DNA from 4 places in the Fodinicurvata sediminis DSM 21159 genome. Region 2 is predicted to be linked to each of the others. Evidence: riboswitches for the same ligand, from Rfam matches in the RefSeq annotation. Region 2 holds a riboswitch; each other region holds the start of a gene.
The links. Region 2 has a riboswitch for thiamine pyrophosphate ahead of G502_RS18170 (ABC transporter ATP-binding protein). Riboswitches for the same ligand answer to the same signal wherever they lie in the genome.
Positions count from the first base shown of each region.

Region 1: another riboswitch for thiamine pyrophosphate. It lies ahead of thiO (glycine oxidase ThiO); the one in region 2 lies ahead of G502_RS18170 (ABC transporter ATP-binding protein).
Region 3: another riboswitch for thiamine pyrophosphate. It lies ahead of G502_RS0111160 (ABC transporter substrate-binding protein); the one in region 2 lies ahead of G502_RS18170 (ABC transporter ATP-binding protein).
Region 4: another riboswitch for thiamine pyrophosphate. It lies ahead of thiC (phosphomethylpyrimidine synthase ThiC); the one in region 2 lies ahead of G502_RS18170 (ABC transporter ATP-binding protein).

Region 1 is NZ_ATVH01000016.1:130,885-136,841, forward strand. Features, by position in the region: gene G502_RS0113280 (amino acid ABC transporter ATP-binding protein) at 1-345, shown strand, start outside; gene G502_RS0113285 (thiamine phosphate synthase) at 338-955, opposite strand; gene G502_RS0113290 (thiazole synthase) at 955-1,728, opposite strand; gene thiS (sulfur carrier protein ThiS) at 1,748-1,957, opposite strand; gene thiO (glycine oxidase ThiO) at 1,970-3,157, opposite strand; TPP riboswitch at 3,146-3,242, opposite strand; gene cysG (siroheme synthase CysG) at 3,425-4,831, shown strand; gene G502_RS0113310 (DUF2849 domain-containing protein) at 4,849-5,130, shown strand; gene G502_RS0113315 (nitrite/sulfite reductase) at 5,156-5,957, shown strand, end outside.
Region 2 is NZ_ATVH01000011.1:82,471-88,427, reverse strand. Features, by position in the region: gene G502_RS0101640 (peptide chain release factor 3) at 1-474, shown strand, start outside; gene G502_RS0101635 (O-methyltransferase) at 509-1,174, shown strand; gene G502_RS22765 (DUF192 domain-containing protein) at 1,188-1,646, opposite strand; gene G502_RS0101625 (acetoin utilization protein AcuC) at 1,656-2,792, opposite strand; TPP riboswitch at 2,868-2,971, shown strand; gene G502_RS18170 (ABC transporter ATP-binding protein) at 2,966-3,715, shown strand; gene G502_RS0101615 (ABC transporter permease) at 3,720-4,496, shown strand; gene G502_RS18165 (monovalent cation/H+ antiporter subunit A) at 4,640-5,957, shown strand, end outside.
Region 3 is NZ_ATVH01000015.1:145,074-151,030, forward strand. Features, by position in the region: gene G502_RS19825 (alpha/beta hydrolase family protein) at 1-590, shown strand, start outside; gene G502_RS21500 (alpha/beta hydrolase family protein) at 578-889, shown strand; gene G502_RS0111155 (TenA family protein) at 925-1,632, opposite strand; gene G502_RS0111160 (ABC transporter substrate-binding protein) at 1,629-2,597, opposite strand; TPP riboswitch at 2,684-2,802, opposite strand; gene G502_RS0111165 (F0F1 ATP synthase subunit delta) at 3,140-3,700, shown strand; gene atpA (F0F1 ATP synthase subunit alpha) at 3,700-5,229, shown strand; gene G502_RS0111175 (F0F1 ATP synthase subunit gamma) at 5,265-5,957, shown strand, end outside.
Region 4 is NZ_ATVH01000013.1:1,185-7,141, forward strand. Features, by position in the region: gene G502_RS0104995 (LysR family transcriptional regulator) at 1-505, opposite strand, end outside; gene G502_RS0105000 (putative quinol monooxygenase) at 662-1,381, shown strand; gene G502_RS22920 (HVO_A0114 family putative DNA-binding protein) at 1,273-1,662, opposite strand; TPP riboswitch at 2,358-2,477, shown strand; gene thiC (phosphomethylpyrimidine synthase ThiC) at 2,559-4,364, shown strand; gene G502_RS18710 (autotransporter-associated beta strand repeat-containing protein) at 4,850-5,957, shown strand, end outside.

The sequences.
Region 1 (5,957 bases), on a different contig from region 2:
GACGGCAAGGAAGATGCCTATCCGGGAGAACTCTCAGGTGGACAGCAGCAGCGTGTGGCGATTGCCCGCTCACTGGCCATGAATCCCCAGGTCATGCTTTTCGACGAGGTGACGGCGGCCCTGGATCCGGAAACGGTGAAAGAGGTTCTGGCCACCATCAAAGACCTGGCCCAGGAAGGCATGACCTGCATGCTGGTGACCCATGAGATGGGCTTTGCCAAGGAAGTTGCCGATCACATGTATTTCACGGATCAGGGCGTGATCGTGGAAGATGGTCCACCGGCGGAGTTCTTCGCCAATCCCAGGGACGAACGCACCCAGAAGTTCCTGGGCCAGATCATCTGACCGCCTGCAGGAGGGCCCGGGTTGTCTCTGCAGGATCATCGGCGCGCATGACCTCGCCCATCACGGCGATACCGATCGCGCCGGCATCCAGGCAGTCGCGGGCATTTGCGGCTGTTATGCCACCCAGAGCCAGGACAGGTGGAGCGATGCCATCTGTCAGCCGCCGCAGGCCCTCCAGTCCGAGAGCCGGTCCGTAGCCGGGTTTGCTCTGGGTCTCAAAGATGGGGCTCAGCGTGACATAGTCAGCCCCTTCCGCAGCTGCTGCCACGAGGGTTTCCTTGGAGTGTGCCGATACTCCGATCACGGCGGCGTCTCCCAGGACGGCCCGGGCGTGGGGAATCTCGCTCGTTTGCTGCAAGTGGACACCGGCTGCGCCGACCTCTGCGGCCAGGCCCCAGTCGCCGTTTATGAGCACCCGGCCCAGATGTGTGCGGGCAAGTTCACAAAGACGTTCCGCCAGCGCCCGCTTCTCCGGGGTGGGCAGGTCCTTGTCGCGCAGCATGAAGTTGCGAAGACCGGCCGCGAAAGCCCGTTCGGCAACTTGCTCAAGGTCATGCCGGGCCTGATGCCGATCGCTGATGACCAGCAGTTCGGGCACCTTACCGACCATCACGAGCCGACCAGGCCCATTTGGGGGCTTGAGGCCTTGGCATGCGGACGCTTCGGAATGCGCCCGGCCAGATGCGCCGCGCGACCGGCTTCGGCGGCATGGCGCACAGCGCGGGCCATGGCCACAGGGTTGCGGGCCCTGGCGACGGCGGTGTTCAACAACACGGCATCGCAGCCAAGTTCGAAGGATTGCACTACGTCGGAGGCGGTGCCCAGACCCGCATCGATCACCACCGGCACCTCCGCACGCCTGCAGATCAATTCGATGTTGGCGGGGTTTGCAACGCCCATCCCCGAGCCGATCAGGGATCCCATCGGCATCACGGCCGCAGCCCCCAGATCCTCGAGACGTTTGCAGATAACCGGGTCGTCATTGCAGTAGGGCAGGACGGTAAAGCCGTCCTTGACCAGTTCGTCGGTTGCCGACAGCAACTGCTCGACATCAGGATATAGCGTTTCCCGGTCGCCGATGATCTCAAGCTTGAGCCAGTTCGTCTCAAGGGATTCCCGTGCCAGCTGTGCCGTAAGAATGGCATCGCGTTTCGTCTCGCAGCCGGCCGTGTTGGGCAGGAAGTCATAGCCTTCCAGCAGGTCGACCGGGCTTTCCGCATAGCCTTCCAGGTCCAGCCTGCGGATCGACAGCGTCACCAGTTCGGTTCCGCTTTCTTCCACGCAATCCAGCATCACCTGCAGGTTGGGATATGCCGAGGTCCCCAGAAAAACGCGACTGGTGAACTGTCGCTCGGCTATGGTCAGGGGTGTGTCGTTGGACATGATATAGGCTTTCTGCGGCTCAACCGCCTGCCAGTGGACGTACGATCTCGATCCGGTCGCCCTCGGCCAGGGACTCGACCGGCCAGCTGTCGCGCTTCACCAGGGCGCCGTTGCGCGCTATGGCAATTCGTCGTGCCGTCGGGTCGATCCCGCGCTGATGCAGCAGGTCCTTCAGGCTGCCCGGTTCCACGCGTGTTTCTTCACCGTTCAGATTGATCGTCAATGACATGCTTGAACCATCCTATTGATATTGCAGATGGGATTTCTTCCTGCGGGCTGACAAGGGCTTGAAGCGCGCCAGCGTGAAGGGGCGGGCGGCTTCAGGCAGGGCCCCTGTCAGGATTTCCTGGGCAATGCAGTGTCCCGTTACCGGTGCGAGCAGGATGCCATTCCTGTGATGGCCGGTTGCCAGATGCAGGCCGGGAACCGGGGTTTCTCCCAGTACGGGCGCGTCGTCACGGCAGCCGGGCCGGAAGCCGCTCCAGCTTTCGATCAGAGGCAGGTCCTCGATGCCGGGCAGGGCGCGTCGGGCCCCTTCGATCAGCGCATAGATGCCGCCGGCTGTTATGCTGTCGTCGAAACCACGTTCCTCGACAGTGGCGCCGATGATCAGGCGTCCATCACGGCGCGGGACGCAATAGATCTGCTCAGTCCAGAGAACATGCGCGAGCAAAGATTCTTGTGGCACCATCTGCAAGGCGAGGGATTGTCCTTTCAGCGGACGGACCGGTGGTTTGGCGGCATCCGGCAAGCCGGGCAAACCTCGGGTCCAGGCGCCTGCGGCCAGAACGAGGGTCTTTGCCTCCAGAACCTCTCCACTGCCAAGCGAGATGCGTTTGCGCGTGGGCTCTGAACAATCCAGGGACGTGACTTCACAGTCTTCTCGCAGGCGGCCACCGGCATTCAGATAGGCCTGCTTCAGGCTTTCAGCCAGTTGGCGGTTGTCCACCTGGTGATCCTCGGCGCTATAGATGGCGGCGGCCGCACTTTGTCTCAGGTGGGGCTCGCGTTCGCGCAGTTCGTGACCTTCAAGCCAGGTCAATGGCAGGCCAAGGGATGTCTGGAATTCATGGCGAAAGCGCAGGCGCTCCACTTCATCCCGGTTGAGCGCCACGACGAGGGTGCCTTCATCCCGATAGTCGGGTCGCAGCCCGCTGCTGGCCTCGAGACGATCCAGGTAGCTGGGCCAGAGTTGCTGCGCCCAGCGTGTCAGTTGCAGCAGTTGCTCTTCGCCGGGCTCACATTCCGCCGCTGCGGCCAGCATGCCTGCCGCTGCATGCGTGGCTTCCCTGCCGCAGTGTCCGCGTTCCACAATCGTCACAGCCAGTCCGGCTTCGGCCAGTTCCCAGCCGATGGCAAGGCCACAGACGCCGCCGCCTATGATGACCGTCTGCTGATCCGTCGTGTTCCTGAAGTTTTCCTGTGCCACGTAACTCCCTTCGCTGGCATGACCCAGTGCAGGTTCCATGGGTGTGATCTCAGCCGCACAAGCTGCGGCACCCCAGTATTTCCATGACTCTAAGATGAAGGCGCAGTCTCTGACTTGCAAGGTTTCGAGGTCAGAAATAACACATTTATAAAATGTTTAATATATAATATATTATTTCCTAATGTGGAATATGTTGACTCAGCAAATCAAACTGATAAATATAAATGGAGAATTTATTTTATCACATAGATAAAGTGTTAAATCGCCATGCGATACTTTCCCCTCTTTCACGATCTCCGCAACGCCTCCTGCCTGGTGGTTGGCGGAACCGCAGCGGCGGCGCGCAAGGTGCGGCTTCTACAGCGAACTGAGGCGCGAATTCACGTTGTCGCCCCGGAACTGGGTGAAGAGCTTGCCGAAATGGCCGGTACAGGAAACGTCCAATGGCATGCACGCCGTTTCCGTGCAAAGGACCTGGATGGCGTGAGTCTGGTGATTGCGGCCTCAGGGGACGATCGTGTCGATGGCAGGGTCTCGCGACTGGCCCGGGCGCGCCGATTACCGGTCAACCTGGTCGATCGTCCGGCGCAATCGTCGTTCATCGTTCCGGGCATGGTTGACCGGGATCCTGTCACGATTGCCATTGCCAGCGGCGGCAGTGCACCGGTCCTGGTGCGCCAGTTGCGTGAGCGTATCGAGACGCTTCTGCCGGCACGACTGGGAGACCTGGCGCGCTTTGCCGACCGTTTCCGGCCTGCCGTGAAGGCCATGATTCCAGGCGAGGATGGCCGCCGGCGCTTCTGGACACGCTTTTTTCGCGGGTCCGTGGCGGAGGCCGTCCTGCAAGGCAATGACCGGAGCGCTGCAGAGGGAATGTTGACCCTGGTCAATTCCGCTCCGGAAAGCTGGGGAAATCCGCAAGGTTCTGTCGCCCTGGTTGGAAGTGGTCCCGGAGATCCCGACCTTCTGACTTTCCGGGCGATGCGCCTGATGCAGGAGGCAGACGTGGTGATCCACGACAGGCTGGTCAGCGATGGCATCCTGGACTGTGTCCGGCGTGATGCCGAACGCATTCCTGTGGGCAAGGCCAAGGGAGCGCACAGCATGTCCCAGGAAGAGATCAACAGGCTTCTCGTGCAGCAGGCGCGCGCGGGCAAGCAGGTGGTGCGCCTTAAAGGCGGTGACCCCTTCATTTTCGGACGCGGGGGCGAGGAGCAGGCCTATCTTCAGGCGCATGGAATAATGGTCCAGGTCGTGCCCGGCATCACGGCTGCCACCGGCTGTGCCGCGGCCGCGGGTATCCCCCTGACTCACCGGGACATCGCGTCTGCCGTGACCTTTGCGACCGGGTACAGCGCTGATGGCCTGCCAGACCTGGATTGGCAGGCTCTGGCCGCCGCCCGTCAGACTCTTGTCATCTACATGGGGCTTTCCAACGGCGAAGAGATTGCCAGGCGGCTGATGGACAAGGGGCTGTCCGCCAAGACACCGATTGCCGTAGTCGAGAAGGGCAGCCTGCCGGATCAGCGCGTGCTCGGCAGTCACCTGGCCGATCTTGGTGATCTGCTTCAGCGCGAGAGCGTTCAGGGGCCGGCCGTTCTTATGATTGGCTCTGTCACTGCAAGCGCCCGGAAGCTGGCGCCGGCTGAAGCGACCCTGGCGCTTGCCGTTTGAATACGAGGAAAGAAGCAATGACTCTCAAGGCTGTTACAGCAAATCGCCTGCGCGACGGGCGCGTCGTCTATCTCTCCCAATCCGGAAACTGGTCGCAAAGCCTGGAGGACAGCCGCATTGCCAGGGATGAAACGGAACTCGAGGCCCTGCTGGATCAGGCCGAGGTCAGCGTGCTGCGCAATGAAGTGGTGGGACCCTATGCCATCGATGTCCTGGAGCAGGACAGCGGTTACCTGACCACGCGCTGCCGCGAGGAGATTCGCTCGACAGGACCAAGCCGAAGGACCGACGCAGCCTGAAGGGGCTATAGACCGGAGGAAGACCATGTATCGCTATGACGAATTCGACGAGGCACTGGTACGCGAACGCGTGGCCCAGTTCAGCGAGCAGGTCCAGCGCCGCCTGAACGGGGAGTTGAGCGAGGACGAATTCAAGCCACTGCGGCTGATGAACGGGCTCTACCTGCAGCTTCATGCCTATATGTTCCGCATTGCCGTGCCCTACGGAACGCTGTCCTCGAACCAACTGCACAAGTTGGCGCATGTCGCGCGGACCTACGACAAGGGCTACGGACACGTCACGACGCGCCAGAACATGCAGTTCAACTGGCCGCGCCTGGAGGACGCCCCGGCGATCCTCTCGGAATTGGCGGACGCGCACCTGCATGCCATACAGACCAGCGGCAATTGCATACGCAACACCACGGCCGACCAGTATGCCGGCGTTGCGGCGGACGAGATCGCCGATCCGCGTCACTACTGCGAGATCATTCGTCAGTGGTCGACCCTGCATCCCGAGTTCTCCTTCCTGCCCCGCAAGTTCAAGATTGCGGTCACCGGTGCAGAGGAGGACCGTGCGGCCCTGCGCACGCACGACATCGGCCTGCGCATGCGCCGCAACGAGGAGGGAAACCCGGGCTTCGAGGTCATGGTTGGCGGCGGGCTCGGCCGCACGCCGGTGGTGGGTGTGACGATCCGGGATTTCCTGCCGGAAGAGCATCTGCTGTCTTACCTGGAAGCGATCCTGCGGGTCTATAACCAGCTTGGCCGGCGCGACAATATCCACAAGGCGCGCATCAAGATCCTGGTACAGTCCGTCGGCCGCGAGGAATTTGCCCGCATGGTCG
Region 2 (5,957 bases):
CTGGGCGAAAGCCTGACCGAAGGCGAGGAATTGCACTTCAAGGGCCTGCCGGCCTTCGCGCCCGAGCTCCTGCAGAAGGTCCGGCCAAAGGATCCCCTGAAGGCCAAGCACCTGGGCCGCGCCCTTCAGCAACTTGCTGAGGAAGGTGCCGCACGTGTCTTCAAGCCCATGATGGGGGCCGACTGGATCGTGGGTGTGGTCGGTGCGCTGCAGTTCGATGTCATGGCAGACCGTATCCGGACGGAATACGACATCCCGGTTGTCTTTGAGCCCACGATCTATTTCACGGCCCGTTGGCTCGAGGCTGATGATTCCGCTGACTTGAAGGGATTCGTTGATTCCAATCGTGTGAATATTGCCGAGGATCACGAAGGCGAACTGGTCTTCATGGCACGCAATGCCTGGCACCTTCAGGATGCGCAGGACAGCAATCCTGCCTTGAGTTTCCTTGCAACCCGCGACGGAGCAGTCTGATTGGGCAGGCGAACGAAAGTTCAGGGAGAAAAACTTGTCCACGGAACACATTCAGGTTACGTCCGAACTGTTCGCCTATATGAGAAATGTCTCTCTGAGGGAAACCGAGATCAGGCGTGCTCTTCGCGAGGAAACGGCAGAATTGCCAGATTCACAGATGCAGATCATGCCGGAACAGGGCCAGTTCATGGCTTTGTTGTTGCAGCTCATGAAGGCGAAACGTGGCCTGGAGGTGGGAACCTTCACGGGCTACAGCGCTCTTTGTTTCGCCGAAATCCTGCCTGATGACGGATCGATCGTCTGCTGCGATATCAGCGCGGAGTACACGGCCATTGCTCAGCGCTACTGGGAAGAATCCGGCTTGCGTCACAAGATGGACTTACGCCTTGCTCCCGCACTGGAAACCCTGGACCAGCTGCTCCTGGATGGCCAGGAAGCTTCCTATGACTTCTGTTTCCTGGACGCCGACAAGGAAAATTATCAGCAGTATTACGAGAAATCGCTGTCCTTGCTTCGCACCGGCGGTCTGTTGATGGCAGACAATGTGCTCTGGAGTGGCCGTGTCGCGAAATCATCAGATGATGAAAGTGCGGCAACCCGCGCGCTCAAGAGTTTCAATGAAAAGCTGGCAGCTGACCAGAGGATCAATCTGTCCATGCTGCCTCTGGCAGATGGCTTGACGCTGGCAATAAAAAAATAGACAGCCTTGGCGCCTATTCAAAAGCCGGGTGGTTCACCCTGTCGCCTTCGGAAATGCCCAGCCGGTCACTCATGCCTGCATTGATTTCCAGGACAGCTCTGGCCCGCCCTCCAGAAGGAATCGACTGGGTTGAGTGCGGAACGGTGCGTTCGGCAATGCGGATGATGTTCCCGTCTTCATTGATGAAAAGCATGTCCAGGGGAATGAAGGTGTTTTTCATCCACATGGATATGTGCTGAGCACGCGGATAGATGAACAACATACCGGCGTCTTCATCCATGGAACGTCTGTACATCAATCCCTGCGCACGTTCGGAGGCCGTTCTGGCCAGCTCGACTTGAAATGTGTGCTTTTCCCCTTCCGCTGTCTCTATGAGCAGTTCCTGTGTTTCCTGCTCCTGCGATATGGCCGGGTAGCCTCCCGAGAAGCAGATAAAAACTATAAGGAATAATGTATAATATACTATTTTCATTCAATAGTCCTACGACAGTACAGTCTGCGCTGCAGACCTGATTTCGGCACGAACCGCACCATAGCGTGGTCTATCGGCAAGTCTATCAATCCAGTGTTCAGGGGGATTCCTGCCCCAGCTATGGCGCCATGTCAGACTCGACAGAATAGCGCGTGCCTGCGCTGGCAGGTAATCTGGAACATCAAGCCCGTTCAAAGTAGCCCATACACCGCTCCAGGCACGCGCCACGCACCAGGGATTATACCCACCACCGCCCAGCACCAGCAGCTTACGTGTTACCAACTTCATATTCGCAACAGTATTCCAGAGGGAAAGATTGGAGAGACTGAGGCGACTGAGAGGATCTTCATGCAGGGCATCGGCGCCGCACTGAAGCACAATGACTTCGGGCGCCACACGCTCGATCAAGGGCAGCACGGCAGCTTCCATCAGAAAGGCGAATTCGCTGTCGTTGAAGCCCTCGGGCACGGGGATGTTCCGCGCATGCCCCGAGGCCCTGTCCACTAGACTTCCCGGTCCAGTGGCGGCATCGTTTCTGTTCATGGGCCACCTGTTGGCCTCGTGGATGGAAAGGGTGAAAACCCGTTCATCATCATGGAAGGCATCCTGCACCCCATCACCGTGATGCGCATCTATATCCAGGTAGAAAACCGATGCTGCCCCTCTATCAAGAAGGCTCAGTATTCCTAGCACAGGGTCATTGAAGTAACAGAAGCCGCTGGCATGGCCGCGACGGCCATGGTGCGTCCCGCCGGCCGGGCTATGGACTGGAATATCATTCAGGACCCAATCAGCTGCGGCAATCGATGCACCGCAAGCCGTTGCCGGTCGGCTGAAGATCTCAGGAAATACCGGGTTTCCATTCATGCCCAGCGCATAGCGTTGCTTGACCTCATCACTACAATGTTGGGTCTGCTCGGCCTGCTTGACCGCTGCAATATAGTCCGGTTGATGGAAGCGGGCGAGCTGTGCAGGCGTGGCCCGCGGGCTGTCGACATAAACTTCATCCGGCAACCAGCCCAAGGCCCTGCAGAGATCCATGCAAGTGGATACGCGCGGTATGGCCAGCGGATGCAGGCGGCCATAGCTGGAGTTTCGGTAAATCTCGCTGCCGATGAACCGGGGCGCGGTCTTATCCTTCATCATCGTTCCATTAAACCTTGCCCCTTCACGATATAACGAACCACTTGGCATGTCCCTGGACTGCGGGCATAGTGCCAATCATATCACCGGGGGAGCCGCCAAGGCTGAGAGGCACCACTAAAGTGCGACCCCAGAACCTGATCCGGTTCATGCCGGCGTAGGAAGCGTGTCTCTTCATGTCCGCATCTGCCATATCACTCAAGGGAATCAGCTTGTCCTACAAGGGGCAGCCGCTGTTCCAGGAATTCAATCTTGAACTTCCAGCCGGATTGACAAGCTGTTTGCTCGGGCCCTCCGGTGTCGGGAAAAGCAGCTTGCTGCGCGTCATAGCAGGGCTGGAACGTGGTGCAAGTGGATGCGTATCCAGTGAGGATCAGACCTTCCTTGTTGGACAACTTGCCTATATGGCCCAGCAGGACCTGTTGCTGCCCTGGCTGAAGCTTGTAGACAATGTCGTACTGCCCGACCGCCTGGCAGGGCGTCCTGTCGACATGGAGCGTGCCAGGCACCTCTTGCAGCTTGTTGGCCTGAATGGGCACGAAGCAAAACTTCCCGCAACTCTGTCCGGTGGCATGCGCCAAAGGGCTGCACTTGCACGCACCCTATATCAGGATCGACAGATAATCCTGATGGACGAGCCGTTTTCCGCCGTCGACTCCATAACGCGGCTTGAGCTTCAGGAGCTGACCGCCGAACTGCTTCGCGACAGGACGGTCCTTCTGGTGACACACGATCCACTGGAAGCCTTGCGACTGGGTCATCGCCTGATCGTGCTTGCCGGCCAGCCTGTTCACATAGCCGAGCAGATAGAACTCACCCAGCGGCCCCCTCGGGATATCGACAGTCCGGAGATAACAAGCCTACAGACGCAGTTGATCAATAGCCTGCGCGGAGCACGCCAGCATTTGGCCGCAGAGAGCAACTGATTTCATGTCTGGTGTGAAACAGATTGGTGCAAGGTTGCGGCCATTGGGGATTTTCATTGGCATCCTCGTGTTATGGCAGGCCCTGGTCTGGGTTACAGGTGCTCCGGCCTATATTCTACCCGCACCCAGTCAGGTTGGAGCTGTACTGTTCAAGCGTTGGGACAGCCTGGCCTTCCATGCGGGCATAACCCTTGCCGAGATACTGCTGGGGTTTTTCATAGGAAGCCTGTTCGGGATCATTTCCGCACTGATGATCGCAACCTTTAGAACTCTGCGATTCTGGCTGCTTCCTGTTCTGGTCGTGAGCCAGGCCATACCCGTGTTCGCTCTGGCGCCTGTTCTGGTTCTATGGCTTGGTTATGGAATGGCCAGCAAGATTGCCATGGCCAGCCTGATTATCTTCTTCCCCGTGACAACATCCTTCCATGATGGACTGCGACGCACGGAAACCGGTTGGCTGGACCTTGCTCGAACCTGTGGCGCATCGAAATGGGCTACATTCCGACATGTCCGAATACTGGCCGCCTTGCCGGCCCTGGCATCCGGACTGCGCGTTGCAGCCGCTGTTGCGCCGATAGGCGCCATTATAGGGGAATGGGTCGGCTCCAGCGCCGGATTGGGACATCTGATGCTGAATGCCAATGCGCGCATGCAGATCGATGTCATGTTTGCCGCACTCGTCGTCTTGGCCGTTCTGGCACTATTGCTCTACTTTCTGACCGACAGGTTCTGTCACTTGCTGTTGCCCTGGTCGCCCGAAGAAAGTGACATCGCTCGATAGCCCCTGAAGCGAAGCTTGGCGGCAAAAAACGTATCGCAATGTACGGGTTTTCTTGATTCCGCCGCGCGTGTCACTAATCTGGCGCGGCACTTCATGGCGGCCAAGCCGTCCGGACAGAACGCTTTGTGCTTAGCAGGGGAAGCATGAATCTCGCACTGATTGTCCTATTGCCATTCATCGGCGCCTTGTTCCCGGCTTTCCTGATACGCGCAGGCCGAAATGCTTGTGCCTATGGAACCGGGGCCTTCACGCTCGTGGCTTTTGTCCTGCTTCTGGTCCAGGCGCCTGCTGTCTTTTCTGGGCAGGTCATACAGGCCCGGTTCGAGTGGCTCCCCCAGCTTGGCCTGAACGTGAACTTTTTCCTTGATGGCCTGGGATTCCTGTTCGCACTTCTGATCCTGGGAATCGGACTGCTCATCATACTCTATGCGCGCTTCTACCTGAGTCATAAGGACCCCATGGGGCGCTTCTATGTTTACCTGATGCTTTTCCAGGGGGCGATGGTCGGGATCGTGCTCTCCGACAACATCCTCTTGCTCCTGATCTTCTGGGAACTGACCAGTCTGAGCTCGTTTCTTCTTATCGGCTACTGGCGACATCTGCCCGAAGCGCGCCAGGGCGCCCGCATGGCACTGGCGGTAACCGGTGGTGGCGGTCTGGCCCTGATAGGCGGCATGATTCTGCTGGGGCAGATTGCAGGTTCCTATGACTTGAGTGAGATATTGCAGGCTGGTGACCAGATCCGCAGTTCCAGCCTCTATCTTCCGGCCCTGTTGCTCATCCTGACCGGCGCATTTGCCAAGTCTGCACAGTTCCCCCTGCACTTCTGGTTGCCGCATGCCATGGCGGCGCCAACACCTGTCAGCGCCTACCTGCACTCCGCAACCATGGTCAAGGCCGGTGTCTTCCTGCTGGCCCGCATCTGGCCGGCGCTTTCAGGCACACCCGAGTGGTTCTACATCGTGACCAGTTTCGGCCTTGTCACGATGATCGTTTCCGCCTGGATCGCAATCTTCAAGGATGACCTGAAGGGACTTCTGGCCTTCTCGACCGTCAGTCACCTTGGCCTGATCACCATGCTGTTTGGGTTCGGAACACCCCTGGCAGCGATGGCGGGCGTCTTCCATATCATCAATCATGCCACCTTCAAGGCGGCCCTCTTCATGAGCGCCGGCATCGTCGATCATGAAGCCCATACGCGTGACATGCGGCGTTTGGGTGGTTTGCTTACCCTGATGCCGATAACGGCAACCCTGGCGCTGGTTGCTGCCGCTTCAATGGCGGGTATCCCCCTGTTGAACGGCTTCATTTCGAAGGAGATGATGCTCGAAGAGGCGGTTCACACCTCTTACTTGGGCCAGGATTGGGTGCTTCCGGTCTTCGCGACGCTCGGTGCACTCTTCTCTGTCGCCTATGCCGCACGTTTCGCCTTTCACACATTTCTCGGCCCTGTCCGGAACG
Region 3 (5,957 bases), on a different contig from region 2:
GCATGGTGGATACCGGCAATCCCGAGGCGCCAATACCGTGGGATCGCAATGGCCGCTATCTGGCGGATCAGATGTACGTGCAGTATCTGCTACCGGAAGCGCGCCGTTCGGAGGTTCCGGTTGTCTTCCTGCATGGCGGCGGCCTTTCGGGAACCACCTTCGAAACCACTCCTGACGGCCGCCCCGGCTGGGTCAATCTTTTCGCGCATGCAGGCCATGACGTCTACAATACGGATACTCCCGAACGCGGTCGTGCCGGCTTCCTGCCGTATGAAGGGTTTCGCGACGGGGAGCCGGAATGCTTCAGCTACGACACACCGCTCGGGACCATGAGGATTGCGGCAGATGCCGGGGCGCGCGCGGAGGATCCCGAACTACGGCTGCTGCCGAACTGCCAGTTTCCCATTGAACAGTGGCCGGCCTTCGCCAGCCGCTTCAGCCCCTTCTGGCTGCCCATGGGGCAAGGGGTGATGGAGGCATTGGAGGCGCTGCAGACGCGTATCGGCTCATTCGTCCTGCTCGCCCATTCTGCGGGCTGCAAGTACAGCCATGCCTATGCGGAACGTCTCCGCATCATGTGGAGATGCTGATTTCCGTCGAGCCCCTGGCGATGGGGCAGGCAGCGGAGCGGACCTGCCAGATTCCCCAGCTGGTGGTCTGGGGCGACAATATTGCGCTGGACCCGCTTGGCCGCTGGCCGAAGATCCGGGCTGAGGCCGAACGTTACACTGAGGCTGTGAGCGCGAACAGCGGTCAGGTCGAGGTGCTCGACCTGCCGCAGCTCGGTCATTCCGGGAACACGCACCTACCCATGCTGGACAGGAATTCGGAGCAGGTTGCCCGACTGATCCTGGACTGGATGAAGCGGCAGGAAGGTCGGACTTCCTGACCAGCTCAGCGCCCAGTGAACACTGCGGGCCGTCTCTAACATCCCGCCTCCGGTTCATAGGCATGATCGAAGAAACGCTCCTCGAGTTCCATCATGTGGCAGAAGGTCCGGCACATCTGCTGCTGCACCTCGGGCGGTGCCGTTGTACCGACGCGCGAGGTCTCGTCGCGCAGCCAGGTGACGAAACGCTCGAATTCTGGCACGGCATGCAGGTCGATCCACTCCGCCATCCAGAATTCCTGAGGCCGGCGATCGCCACAGGCCAGGCCCCATGTCAGGTAGCTCCATTCAGCCGCCAGCAGCGTTGCCAGCACGAGCGGGTAGGAGCCGCTGCGCCCCGAGTCCTGCAGGACCGAGAGCAGTTTGGCCGTGACGGGCGCAAGTTGGGGGCTGCGCCACTCAGATTCGGGAACCTCCAGGGCCTGGAAGGAGCGCAGGAAATAATCGTTCTCCTCGCTGGTCACGGCCGCCAGGAAGCCGGCGAAGGGCCGCTTCTGCGGCATGGACGGGGCATAGGCCACGGCGTAGCCGAGCAGGCTGACGAAGCTGTCGACGAAGGCATAGTCCTGGACCAGGTAGCGGGCACAGATCTGCGGATCCAGGGTGCCCTCCGCCAGTTCCTCGGTGAAGCGGTGCGCCGTTGCCTTTGTCCAGTAGGGTTCGGCCGATTCGCGCAGCCAGTCATGGAAGGCAGCGTTCGGATTCGCATTCAGGAAAGTTTCGAAATCCTTTGTAGAGGTCATGGCTGCTCTCCTTGCTCGCGGGACAGGTCTGTGACGTAGTCGCTGAGCGGTGGGGGGTCGGTAATGACGCCGGCTTGCTCAAGGAAGGCGGCAAAGCGGCGATAGCGCGCCCAGTCCACGGCCGCCGGGCGCAGGGCAAAGCGGGGCAGGGTGTCGGCCCAGGCGCGCCGATTGAGTTCGTCATCCAGATCATCCTTGTAGCCGATGAAGAGCTCCCAGCTTTCCTGCGGATGATTGATCAGATACTGGACACCACGCTCCAAAGCCTCGACGAAGGACGACAGGCGCGGATCCTCCAGATTGTCGCGGTTCGCCAGGACGATCAGTTCGTCATAGGCAGGCACGCCTTCCTCCTCGACATAGAAGGCACGGCCTTGCGCGCCTTCGATATCCAGCTGGTTCAGTTCGAAGTTCCTGTAGGCGCCGATGACGGCGTCGACCTGCCCACTCAGCAGGGCGGGACTGAGCGAGAAGTTCACATTGACCAGTTCGACATCCTCGAGGGACAGGCCGTGCCGCGCGAGTATGGCCCCCAGGACCGCTTCCTCGACACCGCCCACGGAGTAGCCGACCTTGCCCCCTTTCAGGTCGGAGATCCGTTCTATCGGACCATCCTCCAATGCCAGAAGGGTGTTCAGCGGCGTGGCCACCAGTGTGGCGATGCGTGCTAGGGGCAGGCCCTGTGCTGCCTGGATGTGCAGGGTGGGCTGGTAGGATACGGCCAGGTCGACCCGTCCCGCAGCCACCAGCTTGGGCGGATCGTTGGGATCGGCCGGTTCGGTGAAGCGAACCTCGATCCCGGCATCCTGAAAGAAGCCTTTCTCCTGAGCCACGATCAGGGGCGCGTGGTCGGGATTGACGAACCAGTCCAGCAGGACTTCGAGCGGTTCATCGCTTTGGGCGTGGGCGGCAGCGGTCGATAAAAGCAGGAAAAGGCCTGCAAGTAGGCCTGGAAGTCGGCGCAAGGTAATCCTCCCTCAAATTGCGCCGGCGTGATCTGGACGGGTGAGGGAGAGGCGAATCCGTCCGCCTTTGCTATGGCGAACACGCGCGGACTGTCCCTTCCGTTCCCTAACGCCGGCATGATCCGGATCAGGTTCTAAGGGTTTCCGCCTTGTGATTGCGGACTCTCAGCCCTCATGTCGCATGAGGACACCCCCAGGAAGTTATCCACAGTCTGTTCTGACCTTCGCTTTCCGTCAAGCAAAGCCCCGCGGAAGAGATTGTGAGTCGCCCGGCAGCCCGTATAAATTGAAGGTGGGATGAGGCCGTGTCGCGGTTACGATAAATGCCACCGTCGCGGCTTGCACTGCCCGTGCCCCTGTGATACCAACCGCTCGCACGAACGGGGGCAAACCCGTTTCAAGCGTTTCATTTTTTGGTCTCAAGGCAGAGGCGCCGCCTCATTGAAGCGGTGCTCTGCGAACGGGGTTTTAGCGAAAGCGAGCGGTTCAACATGCCCAGAGGCATGTTGCGGACTGTTTTCTTTCCGGGGAGCGACTGGGGTTTGGCAGGAAATACGACCTCCAAAGACGGTCTGGCAGGGCGCTACGCCCTTGCTTTGTTCGATCTGGCGGACGAGGCGAAGTCCCTCGACGCCGTGGCCGAGAATCTGCGTGAGCTCAAGAAGCTGATTGAGGAAAGCAGTGATCTGCAGAACCTCATTCGCAGCCCTCTCTATGGGCGCGATCAGCAGGCCAAGGCAATGCAGGCAGTCCTCGAGAAGGCCGGGGTCGATGACCTGACGCGCCGTTTCGTTCTGGTTATTGCGCAGAATCGCCGCCTGTTTGCACTTCCCGAGATTATCGAGGCCTATCTTGCCGAGCTGGCGCACCGCCGCGGCGAGATCAGTGCCGATGTCACCGCTGCCACGTCCCTGACGAAAACGCAGGAAAAAGCGTTGCTCGACACCATCGCCAAGTCGGTGGGGGGCAAGGTGCAGCTCAATGTCAAAGTCGATCCGGACCTGCTTGGTGGTCTGATCGTCAAGGTTGGCAGCCGTATGGTCGATACGTCGATCAAGAATAAGCTGCAGAGACTTCAGTTCGCGATGAAAGGGGTTGGGTGATGGACATCCGCGCCGCGGAAATATCGGCGATCCTCAAGGAGCAGATCGAGAATTTCGGTGCCGATGCCGATGTGGCCGAAGTTGGCCAGGTTCTCTCGGTCGGGGACGGTGTGGCCCGTGTTTACGGGTTGGACAATGTTCAGGCCGGTGAATTGGTCGAATTCCCGGGCGGCGTTCAGGGCATGGCCCTGAACCTGGAGAACGACAACGTCGGTGTCGTTCTGTTCGGTGAAGACCGGGGCATCAAGGAAGGCGATACCGTCAAGCGCACGGGACGCATTGTGGACGTGCCGGTCGGCAAGGAGTTGCTGGGCCGCGTCGTGGACGCCCTGGGCAACCCGATCGACGGCAAGGGTCCGATCAAGACCGAGCAGCGTTCCCAGGTCGAGGTCAAGGCGCCTGGTATCATCCCGCGCAAGTCGGTGCACGAGCCGGTCCAGACCGGCCTCAAGTCCATTGACACCCTGATCCCGATTGGCCGTGGCCAGCGTGAGCTGATCATTGGTGACCGCCAGACCGGCAAGACCGCGATTGCCGTCGATGCCTTCATCAACCAGAAGCATACCAATGCGGACGCCGAGGAATCGAAGAAGCTCTACTGCATCTATGTTGCGGTCGGTCAGAAGCGTTCCTCTGTGGCCAAGCTGGTGAAGACCCTGGAAGAGCAGGGTGCGATGGAATACTCCATCGTGGTGGCGGCGACGGCCTCCGATGCCGCGCCGCTGCAGTTCCTGGCACCCTACACGGGCTGTGCCATGGGCGAGTACTTCCGCGACAACGGCATGCATGCCGTTATCTGCTACGATGACCTGTCCAAGCAGGCCGTCGCCTATCGCCAGATGTCCCTGCTGCTGCGCCGCCCGCCGGGCCGTGAAGCCTTCCCGGGTGACGTCTTCTATCTGCACTCCCGCTTGCTGGAGCGTGCCGCGAAGATGGGCGACGATCACGGCGCAGGCTCGCTGACGGCCCTGCCGATCATCGAGACGCAGGCAGGTGACGTGGGCGCCTACATTCCAACGAACGTCATCTCCATTACCGATGGTCAGATCTTCCTGGAGACCAGCCTGTTCTACAAGGGCGTGCGCCCGGCTGTGAACGTCGGCTTGTCGGTCAGTCGTGTGGGTTCGGCCGCGCAGACCAAGGCGATGAAGAAGGTGGCCGGCACCATCAAGCTGGAACTGGCACAGTTCCGCGAAATGGAGGCCTTCGCTCAGTTTGCCTCGGATCTGGACGCCTCTACTCAGAGGCTTCTGGCCCGCGGTGCGCGCCTGACCGAGCTGTTGAAGCAGCCTCAGTACAGGCCCCTGCCGTTCGAGGAGCAGACCTGCGTGATTTATGCCGGTGTGCGCGGTTTCCTGGATGACGTTGCCGTCAACAAGGTCCAGGACTTCGAAGCCAAGTACCTCGACGAGATTCGAGACAAGGGCAAGGATATCCTGGAGACGATCCGCAAGGAAAAGGACCTGTCGAGCGAGTCCGACGAGAAGCTGAAGTCCTTCCTGGAAGACTTCGTCAAGACCTACGTCTGATCGGTCCTGTGTCACGGAAAGTCGGTTGAAGCGATATGGCTAGCCTCAAGGAGCTCCGCTCCCGGATCAGCAGCGTCAAGTCGACGCAGAAGATAACCTCGGCCATGAAGATGGTTGCGGCGGCGAAGTTGCGCCGTGCCCAGGAGCAGGTCGAGGCATCGCGCCCGTACGCAGAGCGGATGGCCCGCATGCTCGGATCCCTGGCAGGTTCCGTGCAGGGCAGCAATGGTCCCAAGCTGTTGACCGGCACTGGCAAGGACGACGTCCACCTGCTGATCGTTGCCACGGCCGACCGAGGTCTTTGTGGCGGCTTCAACAGCTCGATCGTGCGGGATGCCCGCAAGCATATCGAGCAGCTGAAGTCTGAGGGCAAGACGGTCAAGATCATCTGTATCGGCCGCAAGGGGCGTGATCAGTTGAGGCGGCAGTATGGCGACGATATCCTGGAAACCATCGAGGGTGTCACCAAGCCGCGTCCGAGCTTCGACAAGGCGCATGCCATTGCCCAGGACGTCCTGACCCGATTCGATCAGGGTGAATTCGACGTCTGTACGCTTTTCTATGCCCGCTTCAAGTCGGCGATCAGCCAGATCGTGACCCGTCAGCAGCTTGTGCCCTTCGATGATGAGCACAGTGCAAGCCTGGAGGCGGCTGAGGAAGAGGCGCAGGCTGAAAAGCAGGCCGGCTTCGTGTATGACTACGAACCGGATGAAGAAGAGATCCTGAAG
Region 4 (5,957 bases), on a different contig from region 2:
TGGACACCACAACCTTGTAGGACTCGTCATAGAGCTGGTCTATTCGATAGAGGTCTTCACTGACCGTCGCCGCTGTGACAACGACGTCAAATTCACCCTCTCGCAATCCGGCCAGAAGCTTGGAGGCAGACGCCACGATCAACTCTATTTCGGCTTGCGGCAATCGTGTACGGAAGCGTTCCACGGCGGCTGAAATCCGGTTGTGACCAATCGTTTCGCCAACACCGACAGAAATAGGAACCCGCTCTAGTCGCGTGTGGCGGACGGCTTCTGCCTTAGCTGCCTGCGTTTCGTCATGCGCTTTCTGTAGCCTTGGCTGCATGAGTTTTCCGAGTGCCGTCAACCTGCATCCCGCGCGGTCCCTGACAAACAGATCACCCCCGAGCTCGTGTTCAAGTTTCTTGATCGCGGTCGTCAAGGACGGTTGGGAAACATTTGAGGCGCTAGCGGCATGGGTGAAGTTGCGATGCTGGCAGACAGCCAAAAAATACCTGATCTGGTTCATCTCCACTGCCACAGTCTCCGTCACTTTCCGCCATGAGGTTCACCATAGCACATGTCTATCAAAGAATAGAAGTTCGGGATTGGTGCCTGAGGCATTCGGCATGAGAAAAGGGTGCATCGAAACCAAACACAACAACCTCTCAATCAGGAGGCGACCATGAAAGCCCAAATTCTCAAGGCACTCGCCGCTTTCGCCTTGATCACGACATCAGCAGCCGCACAGGAAACCCCAATGGAAAATCACACTGCCAGCTACATCGCCATGCCCGCCGCTGAAGGCCAGACCGAAGCATTCGCCGAATTTCTGGCCGGAGCCGCCCCGATTGTCGCGGACACCGAACCAGGCACCGTGCTTTGGTTTGCCTTACAAGCCGACGATACGCTCGCGATCTTTGATATCTTCGTGGATGAAGAAGCGCGCAATGCGCATTTCTCCGGTGCTGTGGCCGCGGCTTTGAACCAAAATGCCGACGCGCTGGTCGCCGGAGGCTGGGACGATGGTGTTGTCGCGAATATCAACAATTCCGATGTCCTGTCGATGAGGGAACCGGTTGACCTCTACTCGGCCACGACAGCCACGTACATCACGCTCGAAGCAGCACCCGGCAGAGGGCCGGAATTGGCAGCCTTGCTGACCGCTGCTGGTCCCATCGTCGAAGAAACCGAACCCGGCACATTGTTCTGGGCGGCGCTGCAGATTGACGAAACATCCTTCGCAATCTTCGACATCTTCACCAACAATGCTGGCCGTGAAGCACACTTTGCCGGTCAAGTCGCCGGGCTGCTGAACGAACGGGCAGCGGAGTTGGTCGCTGGCGGGTGGAACGACGGTGTGGTCGCTAACGTCCACAACTTCGACATCCTCGCCATCAAGTAACGCGATGTGACAGGAACAAGAGGCGCCTTGAGTGTCCGGGACAGGTTGGACTTCGCGCGCCCCGTGATCTGTGCCAGTTCCTCCAGCGATTCCGGCTCCTGTTCACGTACGATGCGAAGCAACTCGCAATTGGCTGGTGAGAGGAGTTTCGCGAATGACATGGTAGAAGCAAACCACACAGTTGGCTCGCCAAGCGCGGGCGCTTCCTCGCCTTTGGCGACCCGCATGGTTCTCGCTTTCATTTCCTCCGGGTCGGCAATGCCGACCTTCAATGTTGACATTGCATCGCCCGATCATCCGGTTAAGGCTTTTCATTATCATAGTACGATAACTTCCTTAAGCCATCCGGTAGATCAACCGGACCGAACATCTCGTCCAACACATCGCCGAACCAACGCTCGAAAACTTGAATCTCGGCCTCGGCAATCGGTACGTTCTCCGGCCAGTCATCGATGACGGGAAGCCTTTCGACGTCGAAGACATGAGACGGGCTTCCTCGCTGAGGACTTATACGAAGCGCAGCATCGTCAGCGTAGTCGTACAGATCGTCAGGAATTGGTTTGTGGATCGGTCGTCTCGGTCGCCTTCGCCGGATGCGGTGGTGCCCTGCGCACATGGAAACCTCCCTGATTATGGTGGCTCCGGGGCGTCACGGCCCCGCCATCAATCGAATCATGGAGGGAAGTCGGTGGCCCTGTAGCGTGCCGAATTTGCACCTATGCGCTGGCGGCACCCTCGAGCGCAGCTCCTTGACAAGTTTGGGATGAAACCAGAACGGCGGCTTCTGGATTGAGGAGGTTTAAGGCGGTTTTTTCCACACGACTTTTGCACCAGAGATTTCCCTGAGAATTGAACGCTGGCAGTTTTGTCACGAAACTTAGGAGCATTGCGAAGCTGAGAAATTGAACCGATCCTGCCACGAAGGCATCGCCACGATTAGCTCCATTGACAATGAAGACACTGCCGGGCACCCTTCGTTTTCCACCAGGGGGGTCCCGACAAGGGGCTGAGATTCTGCTGGGCCGCAAGGCAGCGCAGTGACCCTACGAACCTGATCCAGTTCATACTGGCGTAGGGACGGTGTGGATGCCTCGCGGGTCGCTTGCGGCTAGGACGGGCGCATTCTCCTTCCCGTCAGTGCCTGGGTCTCCATTGCTGCGACGCGAGGAGCCTCGACATGACAACCAAGCAAACCCTGACGGTCACCACCGGACCGCTGCCCGCCTCGACGAAGGTGTTCAAGCCCGGCGTACTACACACCGATATCCGCGTGCCCATGCGCGAGATCGCCCTACATCCAAGCGCAGATGAGCCGCCGGTGACTGTTTATGATTCCTCGGGGCCTTATACCGATCCGGCGGCCCAGATCGCCATCGAACGCGGGTTACCGCGCCTCCGCGAAGGCTGGATCACGGCGCGCGGCGACGTAGAAACCTACGAAGGACGGCATGTGAAGCCCGAGGATAACGGCTTCGTCTCGGGCGACCGGCTGACGCCCGAATTCCCTGTCCGGCACCAGCCCTTGCGGGCGCGGAACGGCAAGGCGGTCACCCAGCTTGCATATGCCCGAGCGGGCATCGTCACTCCCGAGATGGAATTCATCGCCATACGCGAAAATCTTGGCCGCGAGGCCGTGCAGGAGGAGCTGGCTCGAGACGGGCAGAATTTTGGCGCGGCGATTCCCGATTTCGTCACCCCCGAATTCGTGCGTGACGAGGTGGCGCGCGGGCGGGCAGTAATCCCGGCCAATATCAACCACCCCGAAGCCGAGCCAATGGTCATCGGGCGCAACTTTCTGGTCAAGATCAATGCCAATATCGGCAATTCGGCAGTTACCTCCTCGATGGCAGAGGAGGTCGACAAGATGGTCTGGGCGACCCGCTGGGGCGCCGACACAGTGATGGATCTGTCCACAGGTCGCAACATCCACAATATCCGCGAATGGATCATCCGCAATTCGCCCGTGCCCATCGGCACGGTGCCGATCTATCAGGCGCTGGAAAAGGTCGGTGGCATCGCCGAGAACCTGACATGGGAGGTCTTTCGCGACACGTTGATTGAGCAGGCTGAGCAGGGTGTGGATTATTTCACCATCCATGCGGGGGTCCGGCTGCACATGATCCCGCTGACAGTGGATCGCGTTACTGGCATCGTGTCGCGCGGTGGCTCAATCATGGCAAAATGGTGCCTGCATCATCACCGTGAAAGCTTCCTCTATGAACGTTTCGAAGAGATCTGCGACATCATGCACGCCTATGACGTCAGCTTCAGCCTTGGCGACGGGCTACGCCCCGGCTCCATCGCCGATGCCAACGACGCGGCGCAATTCGCCGAACTGGAAACCTTGGGTGAGCTGACCCGTATCGCCTGGTCCAAGGACTGCCAGGTTATCATCGAAGGCCCTGGCCATGTACCGATGCACAAGATCAAGGAAAACATGGACAAGCAGCTTGCCGTCTGTGGCGAAGCGCCGTTCTACACCCTCGGGCCGCTAACGACCGACATAGCGCCAGGCTATGATCACATCACCTCGGGCATCGGCGCGGCGATGATCGGCTGGTTCGGCACGGCGATGCTCTGCTATGTCACGCCAAAGGAACATCTCGGCCTGCCGGACCGCGATGACGTGAAGACCGGCGTCATCACCTACAAGATCGCCGCCCATGCCGCTGACCTGGCCAAGGGGCACCCGGCGGCCAAGCTTCGCGATGACGCGCTGTCCCGCGCCCGCTTTGAGTTCCGATGGGAGGACCAGTTCAATCTGTCGATGGACCCCGAGACGGCGCGAGCCTTCCATGACGAGACACTGCCGAAAGAGGCGCATAAAGTCGCGCATTTTTGCTCTATGTGCGGGCCGAAGTACTGCTCGATGCGGATCTCCCACGACATCCGTGCCGAGACGCGAAAAGAAGGTATGGCCGCCATGGCACTGAAATACCGTGACGGCGGTGATCTCTACATGCCGACCAGTGAGAAAGGCTGAGTGGCTACCAGTCTCTTATGCGGCCTCACCCGTATGTGAGGCCGCATACTACGTGTATTGATGTGCTGAAAACGGATGGAAGAACGCGCGACGAAGGCGATTGATCTCTACGAGTCTGAGGTCCCACAACACACCGACCTTATCGAAAAACTCCCGAAACATGTGACACGATTTCTATCGTACTATGTCGGTTTTGAAATTTCGACAAGGCGAATATTAATCCCGTTCGGAGCTGGAGCCCCAGCCAACCGAGGCAGAGAAGGTTCGACGGCCGTCCCTTCCGCTCCGCCATTTCCCTCGCAAAACAAGTTCAATGATTACCGCTTAATTCCCCTTTATGCGGTAGAGCCTGCTTTCGAATTAATGAACTAAATCTAAGATAATTCGTCTATTTCTTATAATTTTATTTGAATTATCTACAGATGCAACCTACCACTGGCAGCCCATGCGCTTTCCAAGACCGTCACATCTGTTCGTGAGTGTTCATGTCCCACCTAGCCCGCCTCCTTGTTCTTGCCCCCCTGCTCACGATCACGGCGACACCGTCTCTGGCCGCAGTTTTTACCGTCATCAACACCAACGATGCTGGCACCGGATCGCTTCGCCAATCCGTTCAGAATGCAGTGGCTGGGGGCGCCGGCCCTCACACCATCGAGTTCAGCAGCGCGCTGTCTGGCCAAACCATCGCCCTCTCCAGTGCGTTGAGCATCACTGGTGATATCACCATCGATGCCACCAGCTTAGGCGGGCTAACGATCAGCGGCGACGGCGACCGCATTGTCCGGATCGGCGGGTCTTCCCCCGGCAACGTGACGCTGCGCGGCCTGAAAATCGTGGACGGCCGGGCCGCAGGCGGCAATGGCGGCAGCGGCAACGTGGGCGGCGGCGGTGGCGCGGGGCTCGGAGGCGCCATCTACGTCGACGACAACGGAGCTCTGCAGCTCGATTCGGTCTCCTTCTCCGACAATGCTGCTCAAGGCGGAGACGGCGGCAATGAACTCGGGATCGAATTCGACTCCAGCGGCGGCGGCTATGGAGGTGGTGACGGCGGTGACCGCTATTCCGGCGGTGGTGGCGGGGCCGGTTTGGGCGGCGCCGTCTTCGTGCGCGATGGTGGCTCGGTCACGGTCATCGATTCCGGCTTTGCTGACACGAACCAGGCCAGCGGTGGTTCCGGCGCCGACGGCGGGAGCGCCGGCCTTGGCGAGGGCGGCGCGCTATTCCTCATGGGTGGTGGCGTCCTGAACTACGCCGTACGTGACGGGAACAGCGTCACCCTCGCGTCGGACGTCGCTTCCGATGGCGCTCTCGGCCTGTTCAAAACCGGCAGCGGCACCCTGGTCGTTGGCGGCAGAAGCCGCTTCGGCAGTGGCATCACCATCAGCGAAGGCACCCTGGAGGGGACCGCCCTGAGTCTGAACGGCAGTATCACTGTCGAAGACACCCTGCTGTTCAATCAGGACAGCGACGGCAGCTATTCTCACGCTATCTCCGGCTCTGGCACGGTCGTAAAGGCCGGTGAAGGCAAGCTTACCCTCGGGGCTGTCAATAGCTATACCGGAGGCACGACTATCGAGCGGGGAATTCTCTCCG